2 regions of the Advenella sp. genome follow, and region 1 is predicted to be linked to the other one. Evidence: riboswitches for the same ligand, from Rfam matches in the RefSeq annotation. Region 1 holds a riboswitch; the other holds the start of a gene.
The links. A riboswitch is a leader RNA that binds a small molecule or an ion and turns the genes downstream of it on or off. The one in region 1 is predicted to bind glycine.

Region 1 (8,466 bases):
GGCTGGCGGAGAAAATCCGGATCTCCGGTGGCGGCCGATGCAATTTCACCAATATAGGCACCACCTGGCAGCAATTTCTGTCCGCCAATCCGGCGTTCTGTCGATCGGCCCTGTCTGCCTATACGCCAGAAGACTTCCTGACGCTGGTGCGCAGCCATGGCATTGCCTGGCATGAAAAGCACAAGGGCCAGCTGTTTTGCGACGACAGCAGCGAGCAGATTATCGATATGCTGGTGGCCGAGTGCGAAAAGGGCGGCGTGAAGCGGCGCATGCAAGCGACCGTGAGCGCGATTGGCCAGGAAAATGGGCGCTTTACGGTGCAGACCCAGAATGGGATGCTGACGGCCGATAAGCTGGTGATCGCAACCGGCGGCATGGCCATTCCCCAGTTGGGCGCGACCGATTTCGGACTGAAGGCGGCGCGCCAGTTCGGGCTGAAAATCATTGAGCCTCGCCCCGCGCTGGTTCCGCTGACCTTCGATCAGCAAAGCTGGAAGCCGTTTGCCGAGCTCTCGGGGCTGGCGGTGCCGGCCAGGCTGGAGACGGGGCAAGGCAAGCGCAGAGGGCACTTCGATGAAGACCTGCTGTTTACCCACCGCGGCCTGTCGGGCCCGGGAATCCTGCAGATTTCCAGCTATTGGGAACCCGATACGCCGATCCACATTGATTTGCTGCCGGGCCGGCAACTGGCGCAGGAGCTGGTGCAGCGCAAGAAGGGTAGCAGGCAAAGCCTGGTGCATGCTCTGAGCGAAGTCTGGCCGCGTCGGCTGGCCGAGAACTGGCTGCAATACCGGGGCATGCTGCCGGCACAGCGGCTGGCCGATACGGCCGACAAGCCGCTGATGCAACTGGCAGACAGTGCGCAACCGTGGACCCTGACGCCTTCCGGAACCGTGGGCTACAAAAAGGCCGAAGTGATGCGCGGCGGCGTGGACACGCGCGCGCTGGACCAGAAATCCATGCAGGCACGCAACGTGCCGGGACTGTATTTTATTGGTGAGGTGGTCGATGTGACCGGCTGGCTGGGGGGTTACAACTTTCAGTGGGCCTGGGCGTCTGCGATGGCCTGCGGCCGCGCCCTGTCAACGTGAGGTAATGCGGGGTTGGCTAGTCGAAGGTGGCGCTGGTCATCATGTGTTGTTATGCGGCGGCGCTGCCGCGATATTTTCAAATGGCAATGACAACAGTGGGTTCAGATAAAAGTGTTCAGGCAGGGTACCGGTCCGGCGGGCGGCCATGTGTGGCGACCGCTGTATAAATTATAAGAATGTGAATGCCGGCCCGGTCAGCCCTGGACGACCCGTTTAGAAGCCCAGGTCAATATTGGCGATTTTCCGGGCATCGATCACGATTTCACGACCGCTGGGTGAATAGCCAGTCAGGCGAAAGCCGGTATCGGTTTTACTGCCCATCAGGGACAATTCAAAGCTGTTTTCGTCGGTGCCGAAAGACTGGTCAACCGCAGTATATGCCTTGATTTTCAGGTTGGCGACGATTTCATCGTTGCCGTCGGACTGGATGGTGCCTGAATACAAGTAATGGGCATCGCCCCCCCGGACCTTGTTGTCTTCTACGACCGTCACTCCGGCGTGGGCTTTGGAATCTGCGATCACTGTTGCGTAGAAACCGTTATCCATAATAGTACTCCTTATGTAGTTGCCACTAGGGCGCTTGATGCTGACTGCAGTGGCGAGCGGTTCTGGAATAGACCCGCTCGCTAATGAAGCTGCTAATGAAAACGTGTGTTCTGTATCTGATATTGTTGTGTTTTATGCTGACGTTCACCAGCGGATGGCTAGTGTACCGCAACATGATGACACTCGTGTGTGAGGGTACTGCCGCACGGGTGACAAATTGCTTGTGGTCAAGTGTATTCTATCTCTTTTCCAAAGAATTATTTAATTGAAATTATAAGATGTAACAGTTCGTATTGTTATGATAACAATGCTATAACGGCAGCTAACATCTGTTAACTCGTGCGCTTGTTAAATAAGCAGGCCAAGCGTTTCCGGCAGCAGCGCAGCGGCGGTAAAAAATTGGATATCGGGGTTGTCACAATGGATTTTTTTGCCGTTTGCCTGTATCCTTTCGCATGCTTTCAAATTGTCGTGGGAGAGAGCAGCAGGCGGCCACTGGCCCGTCATGTTGCCACCGAAGGCGCAATTCGCCCGGAATCGCTCAGGTCCATGTACCGCACAATCACCGGCCCGGCCGGTAAGGCACTCTGGAGAGACCTTTTCATTAAGGCGCCGAAGGGGAAACGCGCTGTGCTGCGCCATCAGGCCAGCCCAAAGCGCGCTACAACTCTCAGGCAAAAGGACAGAGGGCGACAAGCGCCGGTTTCATGGTGAAACCTGTGCGCTGCGACCTTCAATCCTTTTCAACAGGTGCAAGCATGTCTACACAGACAACCCCTCCAACTGCGGCAAGCGCTCCCCCCACTGAACTGAATCGCACGCCCCTGTTCGCGGCCCACCAGGCCGCAGGTGCCAAAATGGTCGATTTCGGCGGCTGGGAAATGCCTATTTCGTACGGCTCGCAACTGGCCGAACACCATGCCGTACGCCAGAAAGCGGGCATGTTCGATGTCTCCCATATGCTCAATGTCGATGTGACCGGCCTGCAGGCGCGGCGCTTCCTGAGCCTGCTGCTGGCCAACGACGTGGCCAAGCTGGCCATTTCCGGCAAGGCGCTCTACAGCTGCATGCTGAACCCCGAAGGCGGGGTGATTGACGACCTGATCGTTTACTTTTTCGATGATGACCGCTGGCGTGTGGTCGTGAACGCCGGTTGCGCGCAAAAGGATATTGACTGGATGCAGCGCGTGGTCAGCGAGCACAAGCTGGATGTCATCATCACCCCCCGGCGCGATCTGGCCATGATTGCCGTACAGGGCCCGCAAGCGCGTGAACTGGTCTGGCAGATCCATCCTGAATGGCAGGCGGCGACCGAACCGCTCAAGGCGTTTTTCGCGGCCAGTGTCGGCAATGACACGCTGGTGGCCCGCACCGGCTATACCGGCGAAGACGGTTTCGAAATTGTGTTGCCAGCCACGCAGGCCGAGCCTCTGTGGCACCAGCTGGTTGCAGCGGGCGTGGCGCCTTGTGGCCTGGGCGCGCGTGATACGCTGCGCCTTGAGGCCGGCATGAACCTGTACGGCCAGGATATGGACGAGCAGACCCAGCCGGCACAGGCTGCACTCACTTGGACAGTCAGCCTGACCGATACCCAGCGCGACTTCATTGGCCGCCAGGCCATTGAGTCTGCACCGCGCAAGAACGTATTTACCGGCCTCAAACTCAATGAGCGCGGCGTGATGCGTGCGCATATGCGGGTACGCACCGCGCAGGGCGAAGGCGAAGTGACCAGCGGCACCATGTCGCCCACGCTGGGCGTGTCCGTGGCGTTTGCCCGTCTGCCCCAGGGCGTTGCAGCTGGCGATGCCGTTGACGTGGATATTCGCGGCAAGTGGGTGCCTGCCACAGTTACCGCGCTGCCTTTCGTGCGCAACGGCAAGGCCGTTGTTCCTGCACAGAAATAGAAAACCGTCACATAAACCTTGATACTATATGACCGTGTGCAACGTGGTCATTTTCCTCTTCCAGGAGTCTTGAATGAAATTACCTACCGATCGTAAATACACCCCTTCGCATGAGTGGGTCCTGGCCGAAGGCGACGTGTTCGTTGTCGGCATCACTGATAATGCCCAGGAACAGCTTGGGGATCTGGTCTACGTGGGCGACGTCCAGGTGGGCGCGCAATTGAAGGCGGGCGATACTGCCGGCGTGGTCGAGTCGGTCAAGGCCGCTTCGGACATCTACGCACCGGTCGATGGCGAAATTGTCGCGTTCAACGATGTGCTGGAAGCGCAGCCTGACCTGGTCAACGAAGACTCCTATACCAACTGGATATTCAAAATCAAGCCCGCCAATGCGGCCGACGCCGACAAGCTGCTGGATGCAGCTGCCTACGAAGCCCAGGCCTGAACCTGAGCCGCCGTTGCCCGCATTCGCGCTGAATGCACGGCAGCAGCGGCATGACTGATTACCACCGGATTACCCAGATTATGTTGCACACACACGAAGCGACGTCCCAGGAATTTGTCGGACGCCATATTGGGCCATCTGAGGCCGAGCAGGCAGAGATGCTGTCTGTCATTGGCGCCGAGAGCCTGGACGAACTGATTGACGAGATTGTTCCTTCCCGTATTCGCAATGGCGCGCCTCTGGCGCTGGACGGGCCACGCAGCGAAGCCGATATGCTGGCTTCATTACGCGCCATTGCACAGAAAAACGCGGTTTATCGAAACTACATTGGCCAGGGCTATTACGGCACGCTGACGCCCAATGTGATTTTGCGCAATATTCTTGAAAACCCTGCCTGGTACACGGCCTACACGCCTTATCAGCCCGAGATTTCCCAGGGAAGGCTTGAGGCGCTGCTCAATTTTCAAACCATGGTGACCGATCTGACGGCCCTGGATATTGCCAATGCGTCCCTGCTGGACGAGGGCACGGCCGCGGCCGAGGCCATGACGCTGGCGCGCCGCTCTGCCAAGTCAAAAAGCGATGTTTTCTTTGTGTCCTCACATTGCCATCCGCAAACCATCGAGGTTGTCAAAACCCGTGCGCAAGGGCTGGGCATCACGGTGCTGGTTGCCGATGAAGCCGCGGGCCTGCCCGAGTGCTTTGGCGTGCTGCTGCAGTACCCGCACAGCCTGGGGGGCGTGAGCGACTATACGCAGCTGGCGGCCGACGCCCATGCCGCAGGCGCCGTTGTAGCGGTTGCCACCGACCTGCTGGCCCTGGCCATTCTGAAAGCGCCGGGCGAGTGGGGCGCCGATATTGCCGTGGGCTCTGCGCAGCGCTTTGGCGTGCCGCTTGGGTTCGGCGGCCCGCATGCCGGTTTCATGGCCTGCCGCGATGCTTTCAAGCGCAGCATGCCGGGACGCCTGGTTGGCGTCTCCAAGGATGCGCAGGGCAAGCCGGCCTTGCGGCTGGCGCTGCAAACCCGTGAACAGCATATCCGTCGCGAGAAGGCGACTTCCAATATTTGTACTGCGCAGGTGCTGCTGGCCGTGATGGCCAGCATGTTCGCCGTTTATCACGGCGCCAAGGGCGTGCGGCGCATTGCCCAGCGCACCTATGTGACCACGACCCTGCTGCGCACCCTGCTGCAGTCTGCCAGTTATGAAGTACAGAACGAGACCTGGTTCGATACGCTGCTGGTACAGACCAAGCACGGCCAGGCCCTGCGTGCCGGGCTGGACGCAGCGCAGATCAATGTGCGCTGGGTATCCGAGACGCAGTTCGCCCTGTCTATGGACGAAACGGTCACCCTGGCAGACCTGCAGGCGCTGGCCAATGTCCTGACCGAGGCCGCCGGTGCGCCTGCGGTTGACGTTGCCGCGCTTAACGCCGGCGAAGACACCTTCGTGCCGGTCACCCTGGCGCGCCAGTCGGCCATTTTGTCGCACCCGATTTTTTCCAGCATTCATTCCGAAACCGACATGTTGCGCTACCTGCGCGGCCTTGCCGACAAGGACCTGGCGCTGGATCGCAGCATGATTCCGCTGGGTTCATGCACCATGAAGCTGAACGCCACTGCCGAGATGATTCCCATCACCTGGCCGGAGTTCGCAAATATTCACCCGTTCGCACCGGCTGCGCAAACCACCGGCTATGCAGAACTGGTCGGCCGCCTGTCGGCCGCCCTGTGCGAGATTACCGGGTACGATTCGGTCAGCCTGCAGCCCAATTCCGGCGCGCAGGGCGAATATGCCGGCTTGCTTGCCATTCGTGCCTATCACCAGGCCAATGGCCAGACCCAGCGCGATGTGTGCCTGATCCCGGCCTCGGCCCATGGCACCAATCCGGCATCGGCCAATCTGGCCGGCATGTCGGTGACCGTGGTCGCCTCTGACAGCAATGGCAACGTGGATGTGGAAGACCTGAAGCGCAAAATCGAGCAGACCGGCGATCGCCTGGCTGCGCTGATGATCACGTATCCATCCACCCATGGCGTGTTCGAGGAAGCCGTTGTACAGATCTGCGATCTGGTTCATGCGGCTGGCGGCCAGGTGTATCTGGACGGCGCCAACATGAATGCGATGGTCGGGCTGGCCAAGCCTGGCAGCTTCGGTTCCGATGTGTCTCATTTGAATCTGCACAAGACCTTCTGCATTCCGCATGGCGGCGGCGGACCGGGTGTGGGCCCGGTTGCCGTGCGTGCGCATCTGGCGCCGTATCTGCCGGGTGTATTGAACGAGCAGGGCAAGCCTGACGCAGCCGATGCGGCCGGGCGCCCCGGTCCGGTGTCATCGGCGCCATTTGGTTCGGCCAGCATTCTGCCTATTTCCTATGCGTATATCGCACTGATGGGTGCTTCCGGTTTGCAGCGCGCCACCGAAGTTGCGCTGCTCAATGCCAACTATATTGCTACTCGCCTGGCGCCGCATTATCCGGTCCTGTACAGCGGTCGTAACGGTCGCGTGGCCCATGAGTGCATTCTGGATCTGCGCCCCATCAAGGACGCTTGCGGTATTACGGTAGATGACGTGGCCAAGCGCCTGGTCGACTATGGCTTTCACGCGCCAACCATGAGTTTTCCGGTGGCCGGCACCTTGATGGTTGAACCGACCGAATCGGAAAGCCTGAAGGAACTGGATCGTTTTGTGGATGCGATGATCTCCATTCGCCGCGAGATTGCCCAGGTTGAGGCCGGTGAAGTGGATGCCCAGGACAATGTGCTGACCAACGCACCGCACACGGCGCAGATGCTGACTGCCGATGAGTGGAACCATGCTTATGCGCGCAGCCAGGCCGCCTATCCCGGTCAAGTTTCACCGGTCGGCAAGTACTGGCCACCGGTGGCGCGGGTCGACAACGCCTTCGGTGATCGCAATCTGGTGTGTTCCTGCCCGCCGCTGGAAGCCTATATGGACTAGTGGCAGCGCGAGTGGTACGCCTGCTGACGAGCAGGGGAACCGCCACGTTAAAGGAGAACCGGGGCGACCGGCATGGCATCAGGTCATGCATGTCGTCCCGGTTTTTTTGCGGCTGCAGCAGCTGGTGTTTAACAGGCAAGCTGGATACCTGAGTCAGCATACCTGGTGTGGTGGGGGTAGGGCAGCCGAGTGAGCCGCAGCAGTAAGGCAACACGGTGCGCGGCCTTATGCCTGCTCGTTACCCGGATATCTGCCGCGTTACTTCCAGACCGGATTGCTCCAGGCGCGCTTGCCATCTGCGCCAATCAGAACGACGCGGTACCAGGGGCTTTTTGCCAGCGGCGCCAGATCAATGCTGGCACGGGTAAGCCCGGTCGCAAACTGGTAGGCCATCAGGTAACCGGCGCCTACAACCAGAATGCCATTGACTGCAGAACAGCGCACATTCAGATGAGACGCGGTCGTTTCAATATCGTGAAATACCGGCCCCTGGGTGGAATAAAAACTGCCGGCTTTCAGTGCGGACACGATATCGGCCTGGTCCCTGCTGTCGGCTTTGAGCTCTACCCACGCCGCGCCAAAATCCGGCGACTTGAAATGCGCATCATCAACGGCAGTGGCCAGCATCGGGCGACCGCGATCGAGCAACCCGTCTAGCAGATAGGCGCCATCGCCCTTGTCGTGCATGAGCTGGCAACCGTGGTTGTAAATTTCCACCGCGTGTGCCGCATCAATGGTCAGCGCATCGGCCAGCGACAGGCTGTACCAGGCAGGATGCACCAGCGTAACGAAGGCGCCGGCATCGGCTGCGCGTCGGGCGATCGCAGGCCCGTCTTCACCCTCGCGCGTGGGTTCAAAATCATAGGGCAGGCCAATGGCGGTAATATGCCATAGCGCGCTGTTTTCCGTGCGCGGCACGTGCAGTTCGGCAGCGGCCAGCGGCGTAAACGTGTCCGACTGGAATTGCCGCGCATCGGTCAGCGGGAACTGATACGAGGGCAGAAAGTGATCTGTGAGGGCCAGGAAATCGTAACCCGATTCCTTGTATCGCCTGACCACTTCCCCGGTCGGCAGCATGCCGTCGGAATTGGTGGTATGGGCATGCAGATTGCCACGCAAAAATGTGCCTGGCCTGGAAAAGAGACTATCGAGCATCATGAAAATTCCTTTACGTTGTACTGTTCGATGTGCGCACTGACAGCATCGTAGTCAGGCATGACCCAGGTTGCGCCCGCGTCGTGCAACTGGCCGGCAAGCGCGGGAAGGGCATGGACGCCGCCGGTAAATCCAATGACCGGCATGCCTGCGGCCACTGCTGCGCGTACGCCACTGGGGCTATCGTCAATCACCAGGCAACGATGCGGCGGCGTCTGGTGCTGGTCGGCTGCATGCAGGAACAGATCCGGCGCGGGCTTGCCCTGGACGACATCGTCAGCGCTATAGGTGCGGCCGGCAAAATAGTGCGTGAGCTGCGTGGCATCGAATGTGAAACGCAGCCGCTCGTGGGAACTGTTGGATGC
Region 2 (8,466 bases), on a different contig from region 1:
TGGGCGTGTCGGCCACTGCCGCAGCCCAGGACAACTGGCCCGCCAAGCCCATTACGTTTATCGTTCCCTACGCAGCAGGCGGCTTTGCCGATACCCGCATGCGCCTGCTGGCCGAAGAACTGAGCAAAGAGCTCAAGGCCAACGTTGTGGTGGAGAACAAGGCCGGGGCTGGCGGCGTGATTGGCACAGACTATGTCGCTCGCGCCAAACCCGACGGTTATACAATCGGCAGTGGCAATCTGGCGCCGCTGTCGGTCAACCCTACGCTGATGCCAAAGAACGTGAAATATGACGTGGCCAAAGACCTGGCGCCGGTGATTCTTATCGAAGAAAGCCCGCTGATCCTGAGTGTCAACAATAAACTGAACGTCAAAACCGTTGCCGATCTGATTGCGCTGGCAAAAAAAGAGCCCGGCAAACTAACCTTCGGTTCGTCCGGTGTCGGTGGTGCCCACCACCTGTCGGGTGAACTCTTTGCCTCCGACGCACAAGTGGAGCTGACTCACGTTCCATACAAGGGTGGCGCTCCTGCAGGCAGCGACCTGATGGCGGGTCACATCGATATGATGTTTGAAATGGGTTACGCAGCCATGCCGGCCATCCAGTCCAAAAAAGTGCATCCACTGGCCGTTACCAGCGCCAAGCGCCTGCCTTTGCTGCCCGATGTGCCTACCATGCAGGAAGCCGGCCTCAAGGGCTTTGAATCATACAACTGGCAGGGCGTGATTGCGCCTGCAGGCACCCCCGAACCGATTATCAGTAAACTGAATACGGCGTTCAACAATATTCTGAAAAAGCCCGAGGTGCAAAAAGCCTTCGAAAGCACGGGCGGCCAGTCTGCCGGCGGTTCACCTGACGATTTCGCCAAGTTCATCCAGAGCGAAACGGTCAAATGGGCCCAGGTTATCAAAACCTCGAATGTCTCGGTAAATTAAACGGCAACATCGTTATGTGCCTTATCGGGCGGGCGCCTGTCCGGCGCTGCTATGAGGGCTCCATTGTCGAGAAATCGGACAAGGATGCGTTCTTTACTCGTCCGCAAAGTGACCGGGCCCGCGATTTTCTGCAAAAAATACTGGTGTAAATGCGGCGATGTGCAGGTTCAGGTGATCTGCATATCGCACGCTCAAATTGTGTTTCAGTACGCCGGCTGCAATGTGGGATTTTGCGCCGATGCTTCGACCATTTCTCCCAGCATCTGGGCGGTGATGGCAGACAATGTCCATCCCAGGTGCCCGTGTCCGGTGTTATAGAAGACGCCGGGTTTGCGCCCACGGCAAACGCGCGGCATCATATCGGGCATCATCGGGCGCAGGCCGCACCATGGCACCACGCGTCGGGTGGATATCTCGGGAAACAGGCGGCGGGTCCAGTCGATAAGGGGTTGTACCCGGTCTGCGCGGATGTCCTTGTTAAAGCCATTGAATTCGGCCGTACCCGCCACCCGAAAGCGATCACCCAGAAAGCTGGTAACGATTTTGGCGTCTTCATCCAGCAGGCTGACCCGAGGCGTTGCGGCCAGGCTGGCCGCGTCGTCCAGATGGACGCTGATGGAATAGCCTTTTACCGGATAGACATTCATCGTATCGCCCAGCATGCGGGCGATGGCCCGGCTGCCGGTGCCGGCGCAAACAACAATATTCTCAGCTTCAAGATAGGCCGACTGGACATCGTCGTAGCGCTGATGGAAAATTTGATGATGGTTCCGATCGCTGGTAATGCGAGTGACCGACGTATCCATGACAAAACGCACGCCCAGCTTGCGGCATGCTGCGGCCAGCCCGATGGTGAACTTGTGAATGTCGCCGGTGGCGTCCGATGGGGTATACAAGCCCGCGAAGAAGTCCCCGGTCAGTGTCGGTTCAATGGATCGCGCTTCATCCGGCGTGACCGCATAGCGTTCCAGGCCGCCTTCCTGCAGTAGTGCATTGGTTTTTAAGGCCTTGTCAAAGCTGTCCTTGTCATAATAGATGTGCAGTATGCCCCGGCGCTCCAGATCAAAATCGATGTTCTCCTGTTCTGCCATGGCGTACAAATGACGGCGCGCTTCAATGGCCAGTCTGGTCGTTTCGATAGTATTGGTCTTGTGGTTGGGGATATTGCGTACGAATGCGGCGAGCCAGCTGTATTTATGCCAACTGAAGGCCGGATTGAGCAGCAGGGGCGCGTTGCGTTTGCCGATCCAGCGCAGTCCTTTCATGATGGTGGCGGTGCTGTTCCACACTTCGGCGTTGCTTGCCGAAAGCTGGCCGCCGTTGGCAAACGACGTTTCCATGGCGGCGTCCCGGTTTTTGTCCAGGACAGTGACCGAATAGCCGAGTTTGGCCAGGGTATAAGCGGTGGTGATGCCGGTAATGCCGGCGCCGATGATGGCGACACGTGACATAAACGTCTCCGATAGCGGTGATGCAAATCACACGATCTGCATACCCCATCTGTCACGGTACCTGAGAGTTTCACCGGCTTGTTGCATGAAGCCGGTTCCCCTTCGGTGGGCGCATGCGCCTCTCTCCAGAGTGTCGCGTTATTTGCAGTCCTTTTGCCTGAGAGTTTCCGGGGTGGTTGCTCCGTCGGCGTCAGCAGGGCTGAACTCTCCTGCAAACACGTATGTCGACAACGCATATGATAGTCGCCTGCTGTAAGACAACAAGCTAGGGTTTACCCTAGTCTGGTAAATAAGAGGATGCTGGAAACGCCGGTCAGCTGCCAACGCAATGGGTCATGCCGCCGTTTGTCCACGGCCTTTGAAATCAAAAAACCGGTTACCCCGCTGTGGGGTGAACCGGGTTGCTGTGGCGACGGCGGTATGATCGCGGTTCTATTGCACTGTAATTTTATTTTCCTTGATGATTTTTTCGTACAGTGCAGAATCCCGTTTAATGAGTTCGCTCAGTTCAGCCGCAGAGCCGCCGATGGGCACAAAACCAGCCGTCCTGAACTTGTTCTTCACATCCGGTTCTTTGACGATTTCGGCAAGTTCCGATGAGACGCGGTCCACGATTTCCTGGGGCGTTCCTTTCGGGGCCATGAGCGAAGTCCACGAGTTCATCACAAAGCCCTTGAAGCCGGCTTCTTCCATGGTGGGGATGTCATCTTCACCTTCCCAGCGTTTGGCCGACGTAATTGCCAGCGCATTGAGCTTGTCTTCCTTGACGTAACTCATAGGCACCAGGATTGGATCAAAGACCATGGAAACCCGGCCACTGAGCAAATCTGCAAGAATGGGTGCGCTGCCCTTATAGGGAACGTGTGTCATTTCAAGCCCGGCTTCATCGGCAAAGTGGGCGCCTGTCAGGTGGGCGCTCGAACCTGTGCCGCTGGAGGCGTAGGTCAGATGGTTCTTCTTGCCGTATTCCACCAGTTCTTTCATGTTCTTGGCAGGCACTTGCTTGCTGACAAAAAGAAATAGGGGTAGGTCGGCAATATGCGATACCGGAACGAAATCCTCGTTGCTATAGTTCAGCTTGTATAAATGCGGATTGGCGGAATAGGCGGCCAGGACAGTGACAAACGTATACCCGTCCGGCTTGGAGCGCGCGGCCTGGCTGGTTCCGATCGTACTGTTTGCGCCGGGTTTGTTTTCAATCACGATTGGTTGCTTGAGCCTTTCCGACAGCTTCTGCATGACAACGCGGGTTACGGTGTCAGTCGCGCCGCCCGGCGTGTAGGGAACGATAACCTTGATGGGTTTGTCGGGCCACGCCGCCTGAGCCGCCATGGGCAGAATCAGGGCAGCAAGAGCGGTGTACGCGAGAACAGATGTCCCTTTTATTTTCATTTGAATCAATCCTTATGAGATTTGGATAACCAATAAAGGATAACAAACATTGGTCAAGAATAAGCGTTCTCCTGATGAAATAAAAAAGGAAATCCGATCGCCTCCCAAAAAATGACAAAAGCCCGCAGGACTAGACTGGACGGGCTTTTGCACAGCGGAACAATACCCAGATGCAAGGGGCAATCTCCCCAATTTTGGTGTTCTGCTTGATGGAATGGCTGCCGGATGCAGACGGCGCTGCAGTACAGAAAAACGTGGTTTAGGCAAAGACGCGGAAGCGGTCCTTGTCGTCCATGTATTCTTTTTCACCAGCCGGGTTGATGATGCTGCCAAAAGGCATCTGGGCACGCAACTTCCAGCTGGCTGGAATATCCCATTCTGCCTGGACTTTATCGTCGATCAGCGGATTGTAGTGTTGTAGCGAGGCACCAATGCCGTGTTCAGCCAGCGCAGTCCAGACTGCCAGTTGCGCCATGCCGGTTGAGTGCTCGGACCAGATGGGGAAGTTCTCGGCGTAGGGAGCGAATTTTTCCTGCAGATCGGTTACTACGTCCTGATCTTCGTAGAACAGCACGGTGCCGTAGGCAGCCTGAAAGCCGCTGAGTTTTGCATCGGTGGCCGGGTAAGCGTCAGCCGGTACGATGGCTTTGAGCGTTTCCTTGGCAATTTCCCAGACACGGTCCTGGTGTTTACCCAACAGGATGACAGCGCGTGAAGACTGGGAATTGAAGGAAGAGGGCGCCTGCTTGATCGTGTTTTGAATCAGCCTGACCAGTTCGTCATTGCTGAGTTTGACATCGCGATCCAGCGCGTAGATGGTACGGCGGTTTTTCAGGTGCTGCAGAACATTTGCGGACATGATGGTAAAACCCTTTAAAAATAGTTTCAATGATCGTTGTTTGTTTTCAGATACCGCAATTGCTTGCGGTTCTTGCATAGTCAACATTATGCTGCAATGCAGGGTGAGTTTGTTTCATCTGTTTTGTAGAGTATGTTCAAAATATTTGAACGATGGGTGCGACCAGAACAAGGGCTTGGACCGCCAAGGGGTGTTAACAGGGGATATTGAGAAGGGACAGTGAAAAGCGTGCTCTGGCAGGCAGGGCCCTGCGGAAGGGGCAGCAACGAAATGTGAGGCGCCAGACGTCACCCGTGCGGGTGGGATCAGCTATAAAGGGTAAATTGGTCAATCGTATTGCGGTGCGGGCAAAGCGCTACGCTTTTGGCCGACCCATTGCGGCGGTCTGCAGCGGTTGCGGTTTCCCCTGATTGTGATCAACAAGCGCGCTCAATGCGCACAATTGGGTGAGGCGCTGTCCGGTACTGGTTCAGGCGTGTACCGGACAACGCTCGCCTCTGTCTTTGCGCGCTTACTTTTTCTCGAACCCCAAGGACTCGAGCACCTTGCCTTCGTCTGTTGTGGTTTTTTTCGCAAACTCGGTGTATTGCTGGGTGCTCATGTAGAGCGGTTCCATATCGTATTTTTCCAGCGCTTCGCGAAAGTTGGGTTTTTCCATGGCCAGCTTGAGCGCGTCATGAAGCTTTTTCACGATGTCCGGATCGGTGTCCTTGGGAACGGCCAGTCCGAAAGGAGAAAGCTGAACACGGTTAAGGCCCGATTCCTTGAGGGTGGGCGCGTCAGGAAATTTTTTGCTGCGTTTTTCACCCCAGGTAGACAACAGGCGCAGCTTGCCGTTCTCTACATAAGGCGCCCATGCCGGGGTATCTGCCACTGACATGACAAACCCGCCAATAATGGCCTTGAGCGACTCCGCGTTGCCTTTATAGGGGACATGCACCAGTTTGATGTCGGCGTCCTGGGCAATGGCCTCCATGGTGATATGCAGGGTCGTCATAATGCCCGGCGAACCATAGGTGAGTTTTTCCGGATTTTCTCTGGCGTACTCGATATATTCTTTCATCGACTTGATCGGTGAATCGGCCGGCACCACCAGTCCGAAAGAATAACCTGCAAGGCCGATGACATAGGTCAGATCGGTGGCCGGGTTCCAGTCAATCTTGCTGATGTAGGGCAGGCGGAACACCGGTGTTGGCGTTTGGGCAAGGGTGTAGCCGTCCGGCTTCTTATTGTGCAGCTGCATGGCCGGCAGAACACCGCCGGCACCCGGCTTGTTTTCGACGATCACCGGTTGCTTGAGAATACCCGTCAGGTTTTCTGCCAGCACCCGGAATGGAATGTCGGTTGAGCCGCCGGCCGTATAGCCAATCACGATTGTGATTGGCTTGTTAGGAAAGTTCTTGGCTGCCTCGGACATTGCCTGGGCTGACTGCATACCGCCTGCCATGAGCATAGCAATGGCGGCGGTATAAATGGACTTGCCTGGTTTTATCACACTTGTCTCCTGTTTTTTAGTAATGCGGATAATTTCAGATGGCGCGTCTGGATGTCTGATCTGATTAGTGCAGGATCTTACAAGTCAGATATTACCGTCTTTAATCAGATCCTTCGCAATAATGATTTGCTGAATTTGTGATGTGCCTTCGTATAGACGGAACAGGCGTACATCACGATAGAAACGTTCGATCGCGTATTCGGAAATATAACCGGATCCGCCATGAATCTGCACCGCCCTGTCGGCAACACGGCAGCACATTTCGGTAGCAAAATATTTTACGCAGGAGGCCAGCGCCGACACGCTTTCGCCGCTGTCGCGCCGGCGTGTTGCATCGAGCAACATGCATTCGGCCGCGTAAATATCCGTTTTGCTATCTGCAAGCATACCCTGAATCAATTGAAAATCAACTAGAGGATGCCCGAATTGCTTGCGGTCCTTGGCAAACGCCAGCGCATCGGCCAGCATGCGTTTGGCCGCGCCGATAGCGACGCCGGAAATATGCAGGCGGCCTTTGTCCAGTACTTTCATGGCAGTCTTAAAGCCCACGCCTTCCTTGCCGCCGATCAACTGGCTTGCCGGTATGCGGCAGTTATCAAAAATGACATCGCTCGTGTGTGCGCCTTTCTGGCCCATTTTTTTGTCGCGTTTGCCCAGTGTGAGTCCTGGGGTGCCGGCCTCGACAATGAACGCTGAAATACCCGAAGCACCTTTGATGTCGGGATTGCTGCGCGCCATGACGGTAAAAATGCCGGCATGAGGCGCGTTGGTAATGAAGCGTTTGGTGCCATTGATGATGTAATGGTCGCCATCGCGTACGGCTGTTGTACGCAGGGACCCGGCATCGGAACCGGCTTCCGGTTCGGTCAGGGCAAACGAGCCGATCAGATCGCCGCTGGCCAGGCGTGGCAGATATTTTTCTTTCTGTTCCGTGGTGCCGTCGATCACGATGCCCGACGAACCGATGCCGTTGTTGGTGCCGATGTAGGAACGAAACGCCGGGGAGGTGCGACCCAGTTCCATCGCAATGCGGGCTTCCTCTTCCATGGTCAGGCCCAGGCCGCCATATTCTTCAGGCAAGGCCAGACCAAACAGACCCAGCTCTTTCATCTGGTCCCGGATTTGCTGGGGAATTTCGTCGGTCTCGGCAACTTCGTTTTCGGCGGGAACGAGGACTTCGCTAACGAAGCGGCGAACGCCTTCTTCAAGAAGGGTCTGGGTTTCCTGATCACGTATCATGACTGTGATTAATCCTTATAAAAAATGAGTGCGTTATTTTGCCAGAAACCGGCTGAATGCCGTCTTTGCTTCGGGCGATGCCAGGCATTGCACAAAACGTTCTCTTTCAGCATCCAGCGTTGCGGCCACGTCTTGGGCCGCAGCGCGCTGCATCAGCGCTTTGGTGCTGGTCAGGGCAAGTCGGGACTGGCGGGCCATTTCGCGGGCCAGTTCCTGGGCGGTACTTTCGGCCTGGCCGGCAATGACCACGCGATTGATAAGGCCTGCCTGTTGGGCTTCTTCAGCCGTAAAGGGTGTGCCACGGTACAGCCATTCATTGGCCTTTCGAATCCCGACGTAACGGGCAAGCAGCAGGCTGGACGCGCCTTCAGGGCACAGGCCCAGCGGCACGAAGGGAATGCGGAACTGTGTACCGGTGCCGGCAACAACAAAATCACAATGCAGCAACATCGTGACGCCAATGCCAATGGCGCCGCCTTCGACGGCGGCGATGATGGGAATGTTGACCTTGCTGATGGTTTTGAGAAATGTCAGGCCTGGGCTGGCGCCTTCGGGCGCATTAACAAAGTCGCGCAGATCGTTGCCCGCTGTGAAATAGCCGCCCGCACCGGTCAGTACAATGGCATGCAGGTCTTCTCTTGCGGTGGCCTGCGCCAGCGCCGCCGTGAGCGCAGCATAGGTAGCGCTATCCAGTGCGTTTTTCTGTGCCGGTCTGTTGATGGTGAGCGTCAGAACCCGCTCGCTGACATTGACCAGGATCGTGGGCGTGGTCGCTGTATCGTTCATTAGGCGTTCTCGCTGGCAAGGCGCTGGCGCGCGGTCTGGTATTCCTGTTGCATGCGCTGGGCGATCGCGGCAACCGGCTCTACTGAGTCGATAGTGCCGACGCCCTGGCCGGCACCCCAGACATCTTTCCACGCCTTGACGCGGGTTGAACCAAAGTTGGTTGATGATTTTTCCTGTTCTTGCAGGTTGTCCGGATCCAGGCCTGATGCCGTAATGCTCGGCGCCAGGTAATTACCGGGTATACCCGTGAAAAACGGCGTGTACAGAATGTCTTTGGCTGCTGCGTCGACGATCATTTGTTTGTAGCGT

Region 2: linked by a shared signal. The riboswitch ahead of ACTIKR_RS07105 (D-amino acid dehydrogenase) and the one ahead of gcvT (glycine cleavage system aminomethyltransferase GcvT) in region 1 are both predicted to bind glycine.

The regions. Positions count from the first base shown of each region.
Region 1 covers NZ_JBQEAU010000006.1:43,577-52,042, reverse strand. The annotation lists gene ACTIKR_RS02060 (NAD(P)/FAD-dependent oxidoreductase) at 1-1,091, shown strand, start outside; gene ACTIKR_RS02055 (GrlR family regulatory protein) at 1,305-1,637, opposite strand; glycine riboswitch at 2,100-2,204, shown strand; glycine riboswitch at 2,215-2,333, shown strand; gene gcvT (glycine cleavage system aminomethyltransferase GcvT) at 2,396-3,541, shown strand; gene gcvH (glycine cleavage system protein GcvH) at 3,615-3,986, shown strand; gene gcvP (aminomethyl-transferring glycine dehydrogenase) at 4,067-6,946, shown strand; gene ACTIKR_RS02035 (CehA/McbA family metallohydrolase) at 7,205-8,104, opposite strand; gene ACTIKR_RS02030 (HAD family hydrolase) at 8,101-8,466, opposite strand, start outside.
Region 2 covers NZ_JBQEAU010000028.1:373-8,838, reverse strand. The annotation lists gene ACTIKR_RS07110 (Bug family tripartite tricarboxylate transporter substrate binding protein) at 1-935, shown strand, start outside; gene ACTIKR_RS07105 (D-amino acid dehydrogenase) at 1,139-2,386, opposite strand; glycine riboswitch at 2,522-2,608, opposite strand; gene ACTIKR_RS07100 (Bug family tripartite tricarboxylate transporter substrate binding protein) at 2,819-3,778, opposite strand; gene ACTIKR_RS07095 (nitroreductase family protein) at 4,038-4,637, opposite strand; gene ACTIKR_RS07090 (tripartite tricarboxylate transporter substrate binding protein) at 5,149-6,090, opposite strand; gene ACTIKR_RS07085 (acyl-CoA dehydrogenase family protein) at 6,217-7,371, opposite strand; gene ACTIKR_RS07080 (enoyl-CoA hydratase-related protein) at 7,405-8,157, opposite strand; partial or broken gene ACTIKR_RS07075 (NAD(P)H-dependent flavin oxidoreductase) at 8,157-8,466, opposite strand, start outside.